DNA from 3 places in the Nocardia sp. NPDC050697 genome. Region 3 is predicted to be linked to each of the others. Evidence: riboswitches for the same ligand, from Rfam matches in the RefSeq annotation. Region 3 holds a riboswitch; each other region holds the start of a gene.
What was found. Region 3 has a riboswitch for S-adenosylmethionine ahead of AB0H71_RS30055 (bifunctional o-acetylhomoserine/o-acetylserine sulfhydrylase). Riboswitches for the same ligand answer to the same signal wherever they lie in the genome.
Positions count from the first base shown of each region.

Region 1 (4,390 bases), on a different contig from region 3:
CGCGGTGATCACATTGCCGTCGGTGACCGCGGGCTCGTCGCGGTAGCGCGCGCTGCCCGCGTAGCCGCTGGCGGCGAGGTAGCCAGGGTCGTTGCTGGTGTGCGCCCTGGTATCGAGCAGCCCGGCCTTGGCGAGCCCGAAGGTGGCGCCGCAGATGGCCGCCACCGGCCGCCCGGCGTCCAGGAAGTCGCGGGCCAGCTCGGCGAAGCCCGCCAGCTCGTCGCCCTGATCCCAGAGGCTCGCCCCCGGCAGGATGAGCGCCGCCGCCCGGTCGAGTTCGACCTCGGCCAGATCCACGTCGGGCAGGACGCGCATGCCGCCGCCGGTGGTCACCGGCTCGGTGCCGCGGCCGACGGTGCGCACCATCAGCGAGCCCGGCTCGCGCTGCAGCTCGGGGTTGTTGAGGTACGCGATGGCGGCCCCGACCTCCCAGTCGGCCAGGGTGTCGTAGACCGCCGTGTACACGATGCGAGGTTCCGAAGTCATGACAGCATCCTGTCAAACATGACAGGATGCTGTCAATGGCTCAGCCCAGCGCGTGGTCCAGATCCGCGATCAGGTCCTCGACGTCCTCCAGCCCGACCGAGACGCGCACGACGCCGTCGGTGAGCCCGATCCCGGCCCGCCCCTCCGCGCCCATGGCCCGGTGCGTGGTGGTGGCCGGGTGCGTGATCAGCGTCTTGGCATCGCCGAGGTTGTTCGAGATATCGATCACCCGCAGCCGGTTCAGCACCTCGAAGGCGCGCTTCTTGCCCTCGTCGGCGCCGGCGGCGAGCTCGAAGGTGACCACGGTGCCGCCGCCGCTCATCTGCGTGGTGGCCAGCTCGTGCTGCGGGTGCGTCTCCAGGAACGGGTAGCGCACCCAGCCCACCGCCGGGTGCCCCTCCAGGAAGCGGGCCACCTCGAGCGCCGCCTTGGTGGAGTGCTGGACTCGGAGCGGCATGGTCTCCAGCCCCTTGAGCAGGGTCCACGCGTTGAACGGGCTGAGCGCCGGGCCGGTGTGCCGCATGAGCGTCTTCACCGGGCCGTCGATGTACTCCCGGTCGCCGAGGATGGCGCCGCCGAGCACCCGGCCCTGGCCGTCGATGTGCTTGGTGCCGGAGTAGACCACCACGTCGGCGCCGAGCTCAAGGCTGCGCTGCAGCAGCGGGGTGGCGAAGACATTGTCCAGCACCACCTTCGCGCCCGCGGCGTGCGCGAGCTCGCTGACCCGCCGCACGTCGACCAGGTTCTGCATGGGGTTGGCCGGTGTCTCGAAGAACACCGCCTGGGTGGGCACCGAGAGCGCCTGCTCCCACTGGTCCAGATCCTCGCCGTCCACGAAGACCGTCTGCACGCCCCAGCGCGGCAGGATCTCGTTGGCCACCACGAAGCAGGAGCCGAAGAGGCTGCGCGCGGCGACCAGCCGATCCCCGGCCTTCAGCAGCGCGCCGAGCGCGGTGAAGACCGCGGCCATGCCGCTGGCGGTGGCGAAGCACGCCTCCGCGCCGTCGATCAGCCGCATCCGCTCCTCGAAGACGGCGACCGTCGGGTTGCCGTACCGGGAGTAGACGAAGTGCTCCACATCACCGGTGAAGGCGGCCTCCGCCGCCTCGGCGCTCTCGTAGACGAAGCCCGAGGTGAGGTAGAGCGCCTCGGAGGTCTCCTCGAACCCCGAGCGGCGCAGCCCGCCGCGCACGCCGAGCGTGGCCGGGCCGACGTTCTCCGGCAGCGGCCGGTCGAAGGCGCCGCCGGTGATCACGACTGCCGCCAGGGCAGGCCGTCGGCGCGCCAGCCGGCCGAGCCGCGGTGGCCGGTGCCGTCCAGCGGGCCCTCGAAGCCGTCGATCACGTTGTAGGAGGGGGCGATTCCGGCGCCGGTCGCCAGGCTCGCGGCGTTCGCCGAGCGCTGGCCGGAGCGACACAGGAACACGACCGGGGCCTCCGGATCGCGCCCGTCGAGCGCTCGCTTCAGCTGCTCGAGGAAGGCCGGGTTGGGCGAGCCGGTGCCGTCCACCCACTCGATCAGCGCGGTGGGCCGGTCCAGCTCGGTGGTGTCCGGCACCCCGACCCAGCGCCACTCCGCCTCGGTGCGGACATCGATCAGCACCGCGGACGGATTGTCGCGCAACAGCTCCCACGCCTGCTTCGGGGTGATGTCACCGGCATAACTCATGTCGAACCTCCTGTGAATCCACGCTTGCCGCAGGGAAATGCCGATACGGCCAGGTCGTCACCCGGAGCACCCCGCCGCGGAGGAGGGTTGCCGACCAGCGAGCCGGGGCTTGGCGCTGGTTCTCATGACCTTGCGAACCGAGATTGCCCCGGGAAAGCGGGTGCTGTCAATACGAGTTCTCCCGCGTCCGGGCGCGTCATCCGCAGACCAGCCAGCGGTCGCCTTCCTTCGCCAGGGTCCAGGTGGCGGTGGCCGTGCGGCCGGCCACCCGCGTGGTCACCGTGATCCGGCCGCGCTCGCCCTCGACCACCGGGTTCGCCAGCTCGGCGACCTCGATATCGGTGCTGGTTTCCGGCCCGCCGAGCTGCTCGGCGAGCGGCGAGGCGGCCTCGTCGAAGCCGGGGCAGGCGGTGCCGGGCGGGGGCACCAGGTCGCTGCGGCCGCGCGCGTCGGCGTAGTTGCGCACCGCGGCGGCGAGTTTGTCCGCCTCTGTGACATTTTTCTCAGCCGGCGAGAGCACCCCGGCGATCACGATCCCCACCAGGACCAGCACCGCGAGCACGCCGGCGGCCACGAACGGCACGATCGATCGGACTTCCGGCTCGTCGCCGCCGGGCTGCTGCTCGCTCATCCCTCGATGATCACCGATGACCTGGGCCGTCGGCGCACCGGCCCCGGCAGGATACGCGCTGCGCACCCGGGTCGCGGACCGAGCGGAGCAGGGCCGATAGAATGGCTGCTTGCGACTCGTGCCGGAGCCGCCGTCCGATGCTCCGGGGAGAATGGGAGCGCGATCTCAGGTTAGCCTGGGCTAAGTAGACGCCAGATGAACGTATCGACCGAAGGTGCGCGTGAACATGACCGAACAGAGTGAGGCGGCCCGGCCGCTCCGCATTGCGATCGTGGGTGCAGGCCCGGCCGGGATCTACGCCGCCGACGCGCTGATGAAGTCCGACGCGGACGTCTCCATCGATCTCTACGAGCGGATGCCCGCGCCGTTCGGGCTGATCCGCTACGGCGTCGCACCCGACCACCCGCGGATCAAGGGCATCATCACCGCGCTGCACAAGGTGCTGGACAAGGAGCAGGTGCGGCTGCTCGGCAATATCGACTACGGCACCGACATCACCCTGGACGATCTGCGCCGCTTCTACGACGCCGTGATCTTCTCCACCGGCGCCAACGCCGACCGCGCGCTCACCATCCCCGGCATCGACCTGGACGGCTCCTACGGCGCCGCCGACTTCGTCTCCTGGTACGACGGCCACCCGGACGTCCCGCGCAGCTGGCCGCTGGAGGCCGAGAAGGTCGCGGTGCTCGGAGTCGGCAATGTCGCGCTCGACATCGCCCGCGTGCTCGCCAAGACCGGCGACGAGCTGCTGCCCACCGAGATCCCGCCGAACGTCTACGCGGGGCTCAAGCAGAACAAGGCCGTCGAGGTGCACGTCTTCGGCCGCCGCGGCCCCGCGCAGGCCAAGTTCACCCCGCTGGAGCTGCGCGAGCTGGACCACTCGCCCACCATCGAGGTCATCGTCGACCCCGAGGACATCGATTACGACGAGGGCTCCGAGGCCGCGCGCAGGCACTCCAAGCAGGTCGACATGGTGGCCAACACGCTCGAGCAGTGGGCCATCCGCGACCAGGGCAACCGCCCGCACAAGCTCTTCCTGCACTTCTTCGAGGCGCCGACCGAGGTCGTCGGCGACGCCGAAGGCAAGGTCGTCGGGCTGCGCACCGAGCGCACCCAGCTGGACGGCACCGGCAATGTCAAGGGCACCGGCGAGTACCGCGACTGGGAGGTGCAGGCCGTGTACCGCGCGGTGGGGTACCTGTCGCAGAACATCACCCAGCTGCCCTTCGACGACCAGGCGGGCACCGTGCCGAACGAGGCGGGCCGCGTCCTGATCGACGAGAACGCCGACGGCAAGGCCCGCTACCTGCCCGGCACCTACGTGACCGGCTGGATCAAGCGCGGCCCGGTCGGGCTCATCGGCCACACCAAGGGCGACGCCAACGAGACCGTCGCTTGCCTGCTCGACGACAGCAAGGATTTCCCGCGCGCCGAGAACCCCGCCCCCGAGGCCGTGATCGAGTTCCTCGAGGGCAAGGGCGTGCCGTACACCACTTGGCAGGGCTGGTACCGCCTGGACGCGCACGAGCGCTCGCTGGGCGAGCCGGAGGGCCGCGAGCGGGTGAAGGTCGTGGAGCGCGAGGACATGCTGCGCGCCAGCGAGCC
Region 1 covers NZ_JBFAHY010000002.1:639,071-643,460, reverse strand. The annotation lists gene AB0H71_RS10585 (DJ-1/PfpI family protein) at 1-486, opposite strand, end outside; gene AB0H71_RS10580 (O-succinylhomoserine sulfhydrylase) at 527-1,741, opposite strand; gene AB0H71_RS10575 (rhodanese-like domain-containing protein) at 1,738-2,154, opposite strand; SAM riboswitch class IV at 2,170-2,284, opposite strand; gene AB0H71_RS10570 (hypothetical protein) at 2,351-2,785, opposite strand; gene AB0H71_RS10565 (FAD-dependent oxidoreductase) at 3,012-4,390, shown strand, end outside.
Region 1: another riboswitch for S-adenosylmethionine. It lies ahead of AB0H71_RS10575 (rhodanese-like domain-containing protein); the one in region 3 lies ahead of AB0H71_RS30055 (bifunctional o-acetylhomoserine/o-acetylserine sulfhydrylase).

Region 2 (4,390 bases), on a different contig from region 3:
CGCCGAGCGCGCGGGCGAAGGGGACCATCCACGGCGCACCGGAGAGGTTCTCCGCGCCGGAGGCCTCGGAGAGCCGGACCGCGGCCCAGAGCCGCAGGTGCACCGAGCCGCCGCGCGGGTAGCTGCCCGGCCGCAGCCCGGCCAGCAGCGTCCGCGCGCCGAGCACGCAGAGCGCCATCCGGCCGGGCGGCGAGATGAAGAGCACGAAGGCGACGAGCGTCCACCACCAGGAGAGCGCGGGCAGCCACGGCAGCGAGCCGGACCACGCCGCCACATTGCCGACGATGGCGAGCCAGGTGAGCCACTGCAGCCCGGTCAGCGTGGTGAGCGGCACGGTCGCGAGCACCTGGGTGAGCTGCGCCGCGCGCGGGGTCGGGCGGACCGTGCGGTCGACGACGGCGACCGCGGGGGTGCTCCCGTCCAGCAGCTCGGCCATGGCGCCGAGCCGCGGGTGGTCGTAGATATCGGCGACGGTGACCGTCGGGTAGCGGTCGCGGAGCGCGGTGACCAGCTGGGCGGCGGCCAGCGAGCCGCCGCCGAGGTCGAAGAAGTCGGCGTCGGGGCCGGTGATCTCGGCGCCGAGGATGGAGTCCCAGATTCCGGCGATCCAGAGCGCGGTGCCGGTGAGCTCGTTCTCCGGGTCGTCCTCGGCGGCGTTCGGCAGCGGCCAGGGCAGGGCGTCGCGGTCGACCTTGCCGGAGGTCCTGGTCGGCATGTCGTCGACGATGGCGAGGCGGGGGACCAGCGGCGCGGGCAGCTGCCCGGCCAGCGCGGCGCGCGCGGCGCGCAGGTCGTAGTCGGTGTCCGGGCCGGTGAGGTAGCCGATCAGGATCTTGTTGCCCGCTTTGGTGGTGCGGATGGCGGCGGCCGCGCCGGTGACGCCGGGCAGGTGCTGCAGCGCGTTGTCGATCTCGCCGAGCTCGATCCGCCTGCCGCCCAGCTTGATCTGGTCGTCGGCGCGGCCGAGGAAGACCAGCCCCGCGCGGTCGTTGCGCACGAGATCGCCGCTGCGGTAGGCGCGCTCCCAGCCGAGCGCGGGCAGCGGGGCGTACTTCTCCGCGTCCTTGGCCGGGTCCAGGTAGCGGGCCAGCCCGACGCCGCCGATCACCAGCTCGCCGGTCTCGCCCTCCGGCACCGGCCGGCCATCGGCGTTCACCACCACCAGGTCCCAGCCGTCCAGCGGGAGCCCGATGCGCACCGGCGGCTCGCCGGTCAGCCGGGCGGCGCAGGCGACGACGGTGGCCTCGGTGGGGCCGTAGGTGTTCCAGACCTCGCGCTCGGTGTCCCGGGCCAGCCGCTCGGCCAGCTCCGGCGGCACCGCCTCGCCGCCGAAGATGAGCATCCGCACGCCATCCAGCGCCTCCGCGGGCCAGGTGGCGGCCAGCGTCGGGACGGTGGAGACCACGGTGATGCCGCGCCGCATGAGCCACGGGCCCAGGTCGGCGCCGGTGCGCACCAGGTCGCGCGGGGCCGGGACCAGGCAGGCGCCATTGCGCCAGGCCAGCCACATCTCCTCGCAGGAGGCGTCGAAGGCGACCGAGAGCCCGGCGAGCACCCGGTCGCCGGGGGCGATCGGGGCATCCGGCAGGAAGAGGCGGGCCTCGGCGTCGACGAAGGCGGCGGCATTGCGGTGCGTCACCGCGACGCCCTTGGGGGTGCCGGTGGAGCCGGAGGTGAAGATGATCCAGGCGTCGTCGTCGGGGGTGGGGAGATCGGCCCAGTCGCTGTCGTCGGCCGCCCCGGCCTCGCGGGTGCCGGGCAGGATGCCGTCGGCGGTGACGATCGCCGCCACCTTCGCCTCGCCGAAGACCAGCTGCGCGCGCTCCTCGGGGTCGTCCGCGTCCACCGGGACGTAGGCCGCGCCGCAGTAGAGCACCGCCAGGATGGTGACGTACAGCTCACGATTGCCAGAAGGTAGCCGAATGCCGACGCGATCGCCGCGCCGCACCCCGGCTTCGGCGAGCCGGTTCATCGCGGTCTCGATCTCGACCACGAGCTCCAGGTAGCTGAGCACCGTCTCGCCGTCGTCGATGGCGGTCGCGTCCGGGAATTCCTGTGCGGTAGCGGTGATGATGTCGACGAGCGTGCGCGGGGGTGCGGCGAGCGCGCCGCGGCGCAGCGGGTCGGGGAGCGTGGCGGTGCCGGGTGGCGCCGAGCCGGGGGCTGCGGAATCGAGTTCCGGCGGATGGAGCTGTGGTCGGACCATGACGTCCCCACCACCTTTCATCGATGTGCCCACGCTTCCCGCTCGTTCTGCCATGTTCGGGTTACCAGCGGGCGAACCCGGCGGCGACCGGTTGTCCACGCTACTCGGCCGCACGGGTATTTGCGCTGGTCGAAGGGGTGCGTCGCTGTTCATCCGGCGTTCACCCCGGCAGTCGTGCCTGGTGGGGCCCGCGCCGGAGCGGGCTGTGATCTTCGCCGGAGCCGCGCTTGACAACCCCGGTGCGGCTTTGTCAGTCTTTTCGCCAGGTCATGAGTACCAGCGTTCAGCCCCGGCTTGCTGGTCGGCAACCCTCCTCCGCGGTGGGGTGCTCCGGGTGACGACCGGGCCGTCGTCCGACCGGACGCGGCAAGCGCGGACTCGACGGCTCCCCCTTTCGCGAGTCCCCGAACGTTGGGATGACGTGATGACCGCTGTTCTCGAACCGACCTGTGCCCCGCTCGCGGCGACCTCCGGCGACACCCTCGCCGTCCCGCTGGTGCAGGGCGGCACCGTCGGCTACGCGAACTTCGACTACGCCGCGAGCGCCCCGGCCCTGGCCGCGGTGACCGAGCGGGTCTCGGCGCTGCTGCCGTACTACGCCAGCGTGCACCGCGGCGCCGGGTACGCCTCGCGGGTCTCCACCGAGTGCTACGAGAGTGCGCGCGGCACCGTCGGCACGTTCTTCGACGCCGCGGACGACCAGGTCACCGTCTTCACCCGCGGGACGACCGACGCGCTGAACCTGCTGGCCCGCTGCGTGCCCGGCGACACCGTGGTGCTCGATATCGAGCACCACGCCAACTTTCTGCCCTGGCTCGCCAACGGGCGCCGGGTGGTGACCGCGGCCGGCACCGTCGCCGAGACGCTGCGCAGGCTGGTCGCCGAGCTGTGCTGCAAGCCGGCCGCGCTGCTCGCCGTCACCGGCGCCTCCAATGTCACCGGGGAGCTGCTTCCGCTGCGCGAGCTGGCCGAGATCGCGCACCGCTGCGGGGCGCGGCTGCTGGTGGACGCGGCGCAACTGGCGCCACACCGGCGGATCTCGCTGCGCGACACCGGGATCGACTACCTGGTGTGCTCGGGGCACAAGCTGTACGCGCCGTTCGGGGCCGGGGTGCTGGTCGGGCGGCGGGACTGGCTGGACGCGGCTCCGCCGTATCTCGCCGGCGGCGGGGCGGTTCGCTCCGTCTCGGTGGCGGAGACCGAGTGGGCCGCGGCGCCGCAGCGGCACGAGGGCGGGTCGCCGAATGTGCTCGGGGCGGCGGCGGTTGCCGCGGCGTGCGAGGCGCTCGCCGCTATCCCGGAGGAGCGGTTCGTGGCGCACGAGCGGGCGCTGACCGAGCGGTTGCGGGACGGGCTGGCCGGGGTGCCGGGGGTTTCGCAGCCGCGGATCTTCGCCGACAGCGGGGAGGGGGTGGGGATCGTGGCGTTCACGGTGGACGGGTTCGCGCCCGGGCACGTTGCCGCGTATCTCTCCGCGGAGCACGGGATCGGGGTACGGGACGGGCGGTTCTGTGCGCATCCGCTGCTCGAGCGGCTGGGGTTGCCCGCCGCGCTGCGGGCCAGTGTGGGCGTCGGGACGACCGTGGAGCACGTGGATCGGCTCATCGCCGCCCTGCACACTCTGGTGCGCGGGGAGTCGGCGTGGTCCTACGCCGCCGAGGGCGGGGCCTGGAGCCCGGTCCCCGAAACCCGCCCCCTCGGCGCCGATGCCTTCGGCGCCGCCCCCTGCGCCGGATTCTGACCCCCATATCGGGGCCGCAAGCGGCCGCCTCGACTCATGTGCGCTTCGAGTCGGACGGAGGGCCGGGTCGGCCGGGTCGGACCATCGCCGAGGTCCGGCCCGGCCGACCATGTCTCCTCGGCCTGTCGGCCTGTCGGCCGGCTGCCGGGCCCCAGGCCGCCTGCGCCGAAGCGCCCACTTGTGTCGTGGCAAACAAGCCGAGGTGGCCGCTCGCGGCCCCGAGATGGGGGAGCGGAGGCGGGCGCTCGGCCCAGCTCTGCCCCGAGATGGGGGACCGGCGTGCGTTCAGCCCAGCTCGGTCGGCTGGTGGTACCGCCCGTCGTAGTAGAGCAGCGGCGCCGCGGGCGACGCCCCTTGCGTCTCGTCGTGCACCCGGGTGACGAGCCCGGCCACGAAGGTGTGGTCGCCGATGGCGAAGCGCTGGTGCACCACCGCCCGCAACC
Region 2 covers NZ_JBFAHY010000003.1:651,751-656,140, reverse strand. The annotation lists gene AB0H71_RS14920 (Pls/PosA family non-ribosomal peptide synthetase) at 1-2,206, opposite strand, end outside; SAM riboswitch class IV at 2,472-2,585, shown strand; gene AB0H71_RS14915 (aminotransferase class V-fold PLP-dependent enzyme) at 2,631-3,947, shown strand; gene AB0H71_RS14910 (flavin reductase family protein) at 4,233-4,390, opposite strand, start outside.
Region 2: another riboswitch for S-adenosylmethionine. It lies ahead of AB0H71_RS14915 (aminotransferase class V-fold PLP-dependent enzyme); the one in region 3 lies ahead of AB0H71_RS30055 (bifunctional o-acetylhomoserine/o-acetylserine sulfhydrylase).

Region 3 (4,390 bases):
TCTTCCGCTTCAGCAGATTGATGTCAATCGCAACGATCCAGGCACCAACGACGACAGCCCCCGCTCCGCGATCAGCGGAACGGGGGCTGTCGAGACGACGATCAGCGCAGCGCGCGCGCCAGGTTGGCATCGAGCGCGCCGAGGAACTCCTCGGTGCTCAGGTACCCCTGGTCCCCGCCGACCAGCGCGGCCAGATCCTTGGTCATCTGCCCACCCTCGACCGTCTTGATGACGACGTCCTCGAGCGTCTGCGCGAAGCCGATCACCTCGGGGGTGTTGTCCAGCTTGCCGCGGTGCTCCAGCCCCCGGGTCCAGGCGAAGATCGACGCGATCGGGTTGGTCGACGTCGGCTTGCCCTGCTGGTGCTGGCGGAAGTGCCTGGTGACGGTGCCGTGCGCGGCCTCCGCCTCACAGGTCTGGCCGTCCGGGGTGAGCAGCACCGAGGTCATCAGCCCGAGCGAGCCGAAGCCCTGCGCGACGGTGTCGGACTGCACGTCGCCGTCGTAGTTCTTGCAGGCCCAGACGTAGCCGCCCTCCCACTTCATGGAGGAGGCGACCATGTCGTCGATGAGCCGGTGCTCGTAGGTGAGCCCGGCGGCGTCGAACTGGCTCTTGAACTCGGCGTCGAACACCTCCTGGAAGGTGTCCTTGAACATGCCGTCGTAGGCCTTGAGGATGGTGTTCTTGGTCGACATGTACACCGGGTAGTTCTGCTGCAGGCCGTAGTTGAACGAGGCCCGCGCGAAATCCTCGATGGACTTCTTGAAGTTGTACATGCCCATGACGACGCCGCCGTCCTCGGGCATCTTCACGACCTCGTGCACGATCGGCTCGCTGCCGTCCTCCGGGGTGAAGGTGAGGGTGACCGTGCCGGGCTGGAACACCTTGAAGTCGGTGGCGCGGTACTGGTCGCCGAAGGCGTGCCTGCCGATGATGATCGGCTTGGTCCAGCCCGGCACCAGCCGCGGGACATTGGAGATGATGATCGGCGCGCGGAAGATCGTGCCGCCGAGGATGTTGCGGATAGTGCCGTTCGGCGACCGCCACATCTTCTTCAGCCCGAATTCCTCGACCCGCGCCTCGTCCGGGGTGATCGTGGCGCACTTGACACCGACGCCGTGCCGCTTGATCGCCTCGGCCGCGTCCACGGTGACCTGGTCGTCGGTCTTGTCGCGGTACTCGATGCCGAGGTCGTAGTACTCGAGGTTCACGTCGAGGTACGGGTGGACCAGCTTGTCCTTGATGAACTGCCAGATGATCCGCGTCATCTCGTCGCCGTCGAGCTCTACGACGGTGCCTTCAACCTTGATCTTGGACATGGATCTTCGTGTCCTCCTAGGGTGTGTGCCCTCATTGCACGGCCAGGCGAACACGCTTGTGAGCGGACCCCAGCTGTCCAACAGACAACGTCTATGTCCCGCTTGGTCGGCGAGACCCTGTGGTGCAAACAAGACAAGCGTACTGCTGCCCGACCTCGCATTGCACGGCGAGGGTCGCCCTGGCGGAGACCCCGACTCGTTACCCGCGAGTAGGTCCGGCGTGACCGAGGACACGCCCCTTGCTCACCATCCGAGCGTACGACGAGAGCCGGGAGCGGCGCAGCACCCACCCGCTCAGAGCGGTCGCGAACCCCCTGTGATCGCATTCACAGCGGCCACCTGTGGATAGCCCGGCACTCGGGTTCGATCGGCAGACCTCGGTCCGGTTACGATGTCGAACAGGTCATGAGTGCCAGCGCGAAGCCCCGGCTCGCTGGCCGGCAACCCTCCAGCAGCGGCGGGGTGCTCCGGGTGATGACCCGGCTCCCGACGGCCGGGAGCAAGCGCTCTCCTGGAGGTAACACGTGACCGAGACGACCGATCCCACCGCGAACTGGTCCTTCGAGACCAAGCAGATCCACGCGGGCCAGGCCCCCGACGGCAGCACCAGCGCCCGCGCGCTGCCGATCTACCAGACCACCTCCTACACCTTCCGCGACACCGCGCACGCCGCGGCGCTCTTCGGCCTCGCCGAGCCGGGCAATATCTACACCCGGATCATGAACCCCACCCAGGACGTGGTGGAGCAGCGGATCGCGGCCCTGGAGGGCGGCGTCGCGGCGCTGGTCGTCGCCTCCGGCCAGGCCGCCGAGACCTTCGCCGTCCTGAACCTCGCGAACGCGGGCGACCACATCGTCTCCAGCCCGCACCTGTACGGCGGCACCTACAACCTCTTCCACTACACCCTGCCCAAGCTCGGCATCACGGTCTCCTTCGTGGACGACCCGGACGACCTGGAGCAGTGGCGCGCCGCCGTCCGGCCGAACACCAAGGCCTTCTACGGCGAGACCATCGCCAACCCGAGCAGCGCCATCCTCGACCTGCCCGGCATCTCCGCCGTCGCGCACGCGGCCGGTGTCCCGCTGATCGTGGACAACACGGTGGCCACGCCCTACCTGCTGCGGCCGCTGGAGCACGGCGCCGACATCGTGGTGCACTCGGCCACCAAGTACCTGGGCGGCCACGGCGCCGCCATCGCCGGCGTGATCGTGGACGGCGGCACCTTCGACTGGACCGGCAAGACCGAGTCCGGCGAGGACCGCTTCCCCGGCTTCACCACCCCGGACCCCAGCTACCACGGCGCGATCTTCGCCGACCTGGGCGCGCCCGCCTTCGCGCTCAAGGCGCGGGTGCAGCTGTTGCGCGACCTCGGCTCCGCGGTCTCGCCCTTCAACGCCTTCCTGATCAGCCAGGGCATCGAGACGCTGAGCCTGCGCATGGAGCGGCACGTGCAGAACGCGCAGGCGGTCGCCGAGTTCCTGGCCACGCACCCGGCGGTCACCTCGGTCGCCTATGCCGGGCTGCCCACCTCGCCGTGGTACCAGCGCGGCAGGGAGCTGACGCCGAAGGGCGCGGGCGCGGTGATCGCCTTCGAGCTGAAGGGCGGCGTCGAGGCGGGCAAGAAGTTCGTGGACGCGCTGACGCTGCACAGCCACGTCGCCAATATCGGCGACGTGCGCTCGCTGGTGATCCACCCGGCCTCCACCACGCACTCCCAGCTCACCCCCGACGAGCAGGCGAGCTCCGGCGTCACGCCGGGGCTGGTCCGGCTGGCCGTCGGGATCGAGGGGCTGGAAGACATCCTGACCGACCTGCGCGCGGGCTTCGACGCGGCGTCGTGACCGTGGGTATCGAAGCGCGCACCGTCCGGCTACCACCGCCGGACGGCACCTACGGCGTGATCCCGGTGGGCGACGTCAAGCTGGAGAACGGCGCCGTCGTCCCCGATGTGCGGTTGGCCGTGCAGCGCTGGGGCGAGCTCTCGCCCGCGCTGGACAATGTGATCCTGGTCGAGCACGCGCTCACCGGCGACGCGCACGTCGCCGGCGCCCCCGACAACCCGGCCCCCGGCTGGTGGGAGGGGATGGTCGGCCCCGGCGCCCCGCTGGACACCGACGAGTGGTGCGTCGTCGCCACCAATGTGCTCGGCGGCTGCAAGGGCAGCACCGGCCCCGCCGCCCCCGCGCCCGACGGGAAGCCCTGGGGCAGCCGGTTCCCGGACATCTCCATCCGCGACCAGGTGACTGCCGAGGTCGCGCTGGCCGACCTGCTCGGTATCGAGCGGTTGGCCGCCGTGATCGGCGGGTCGATGGGCGGCATGCGGGTACTGGAGTGGATGGTCGGCACCCCGGAGCGGGTGGCGGCGGCGCTGGTGCTCGCCGTCGGCGCCCGTGCCACGGCTGATCAGATCGGCACCCAGACCACCCAGATCGCCGCCATCGTCGGCGACCCGGCCTGGCAGGGCGGCGAGTACCACGGCACCGGCAGCGCCCCGGTGACCGGGCTCGCCGTCGCCCGGCGCATCGCGCACCTCAGCTACCGCACCGAGGCCGAGCTGGACCACCGCTTCGAGAACCTGCCGCAGGACGGCGAGGACCCGTGGCACGGCGGCCGGTACGCGGTGCAGAGCTACCTGGAGCACCAGGCGGAGAAGCTGGTCGCGCGGTTCGACGCCGCCACCTATGTGCTGCTCTCCGAGGCCATGAACCGGCACGACGTGGGCCGGGGCCGCGGCGGGGTCGCGGCGGCGCTGGGGTCGACCCCGGTGCCGTGCGTGGTCGCTGGGGTGGATTCGGACCGGCTGTACCCGCTGCGCACCCAGCGCGAGCTGGCCGAGCTGCTCCCCGGCTGCGCCGGGCTGGAGGTCATCCACTCCAGGGACGGCCACGACGGCTTCCTCACCGAGGCCGAGCAGATCGCCACCCTGCTGACCAGGACGGCGGAGCTGGCGCGGGCCAACCGCTAACCGACGCCGAGCGTGTTGATGGTGGCCGCGAGGAAGACGATGGTGCTGCCGAGCAGGCTCAGCGCCGCCACGTCGAACGGCTTGCCGCGCACCGCGAGCAGCCCCA
Region 3 covers NZ_JBFAHY010000011.1:39,096-43,485, reverse strand. The annotation lists gene AB0H71_RS30060 (NADP-dependent isocitrate dehydrogenase) at 102-1,319, opposite strand; SAM riboswitch class IV at 1,721-1,831, shown strand; gene AB0H71_RS30055 (bifunctional o-acetylhomoserine/o-acetylserine sulfhydrylase) at 1,844-3,160, shown strand; gene AB0H71_RS30050 (homoserine O-acetyltransferase) at 3,157-4,284, shown strand; gene AB0H71_RS30045 (DUF3017 domain-containing protein) at 4,281-4,390, opposite strand, start outside.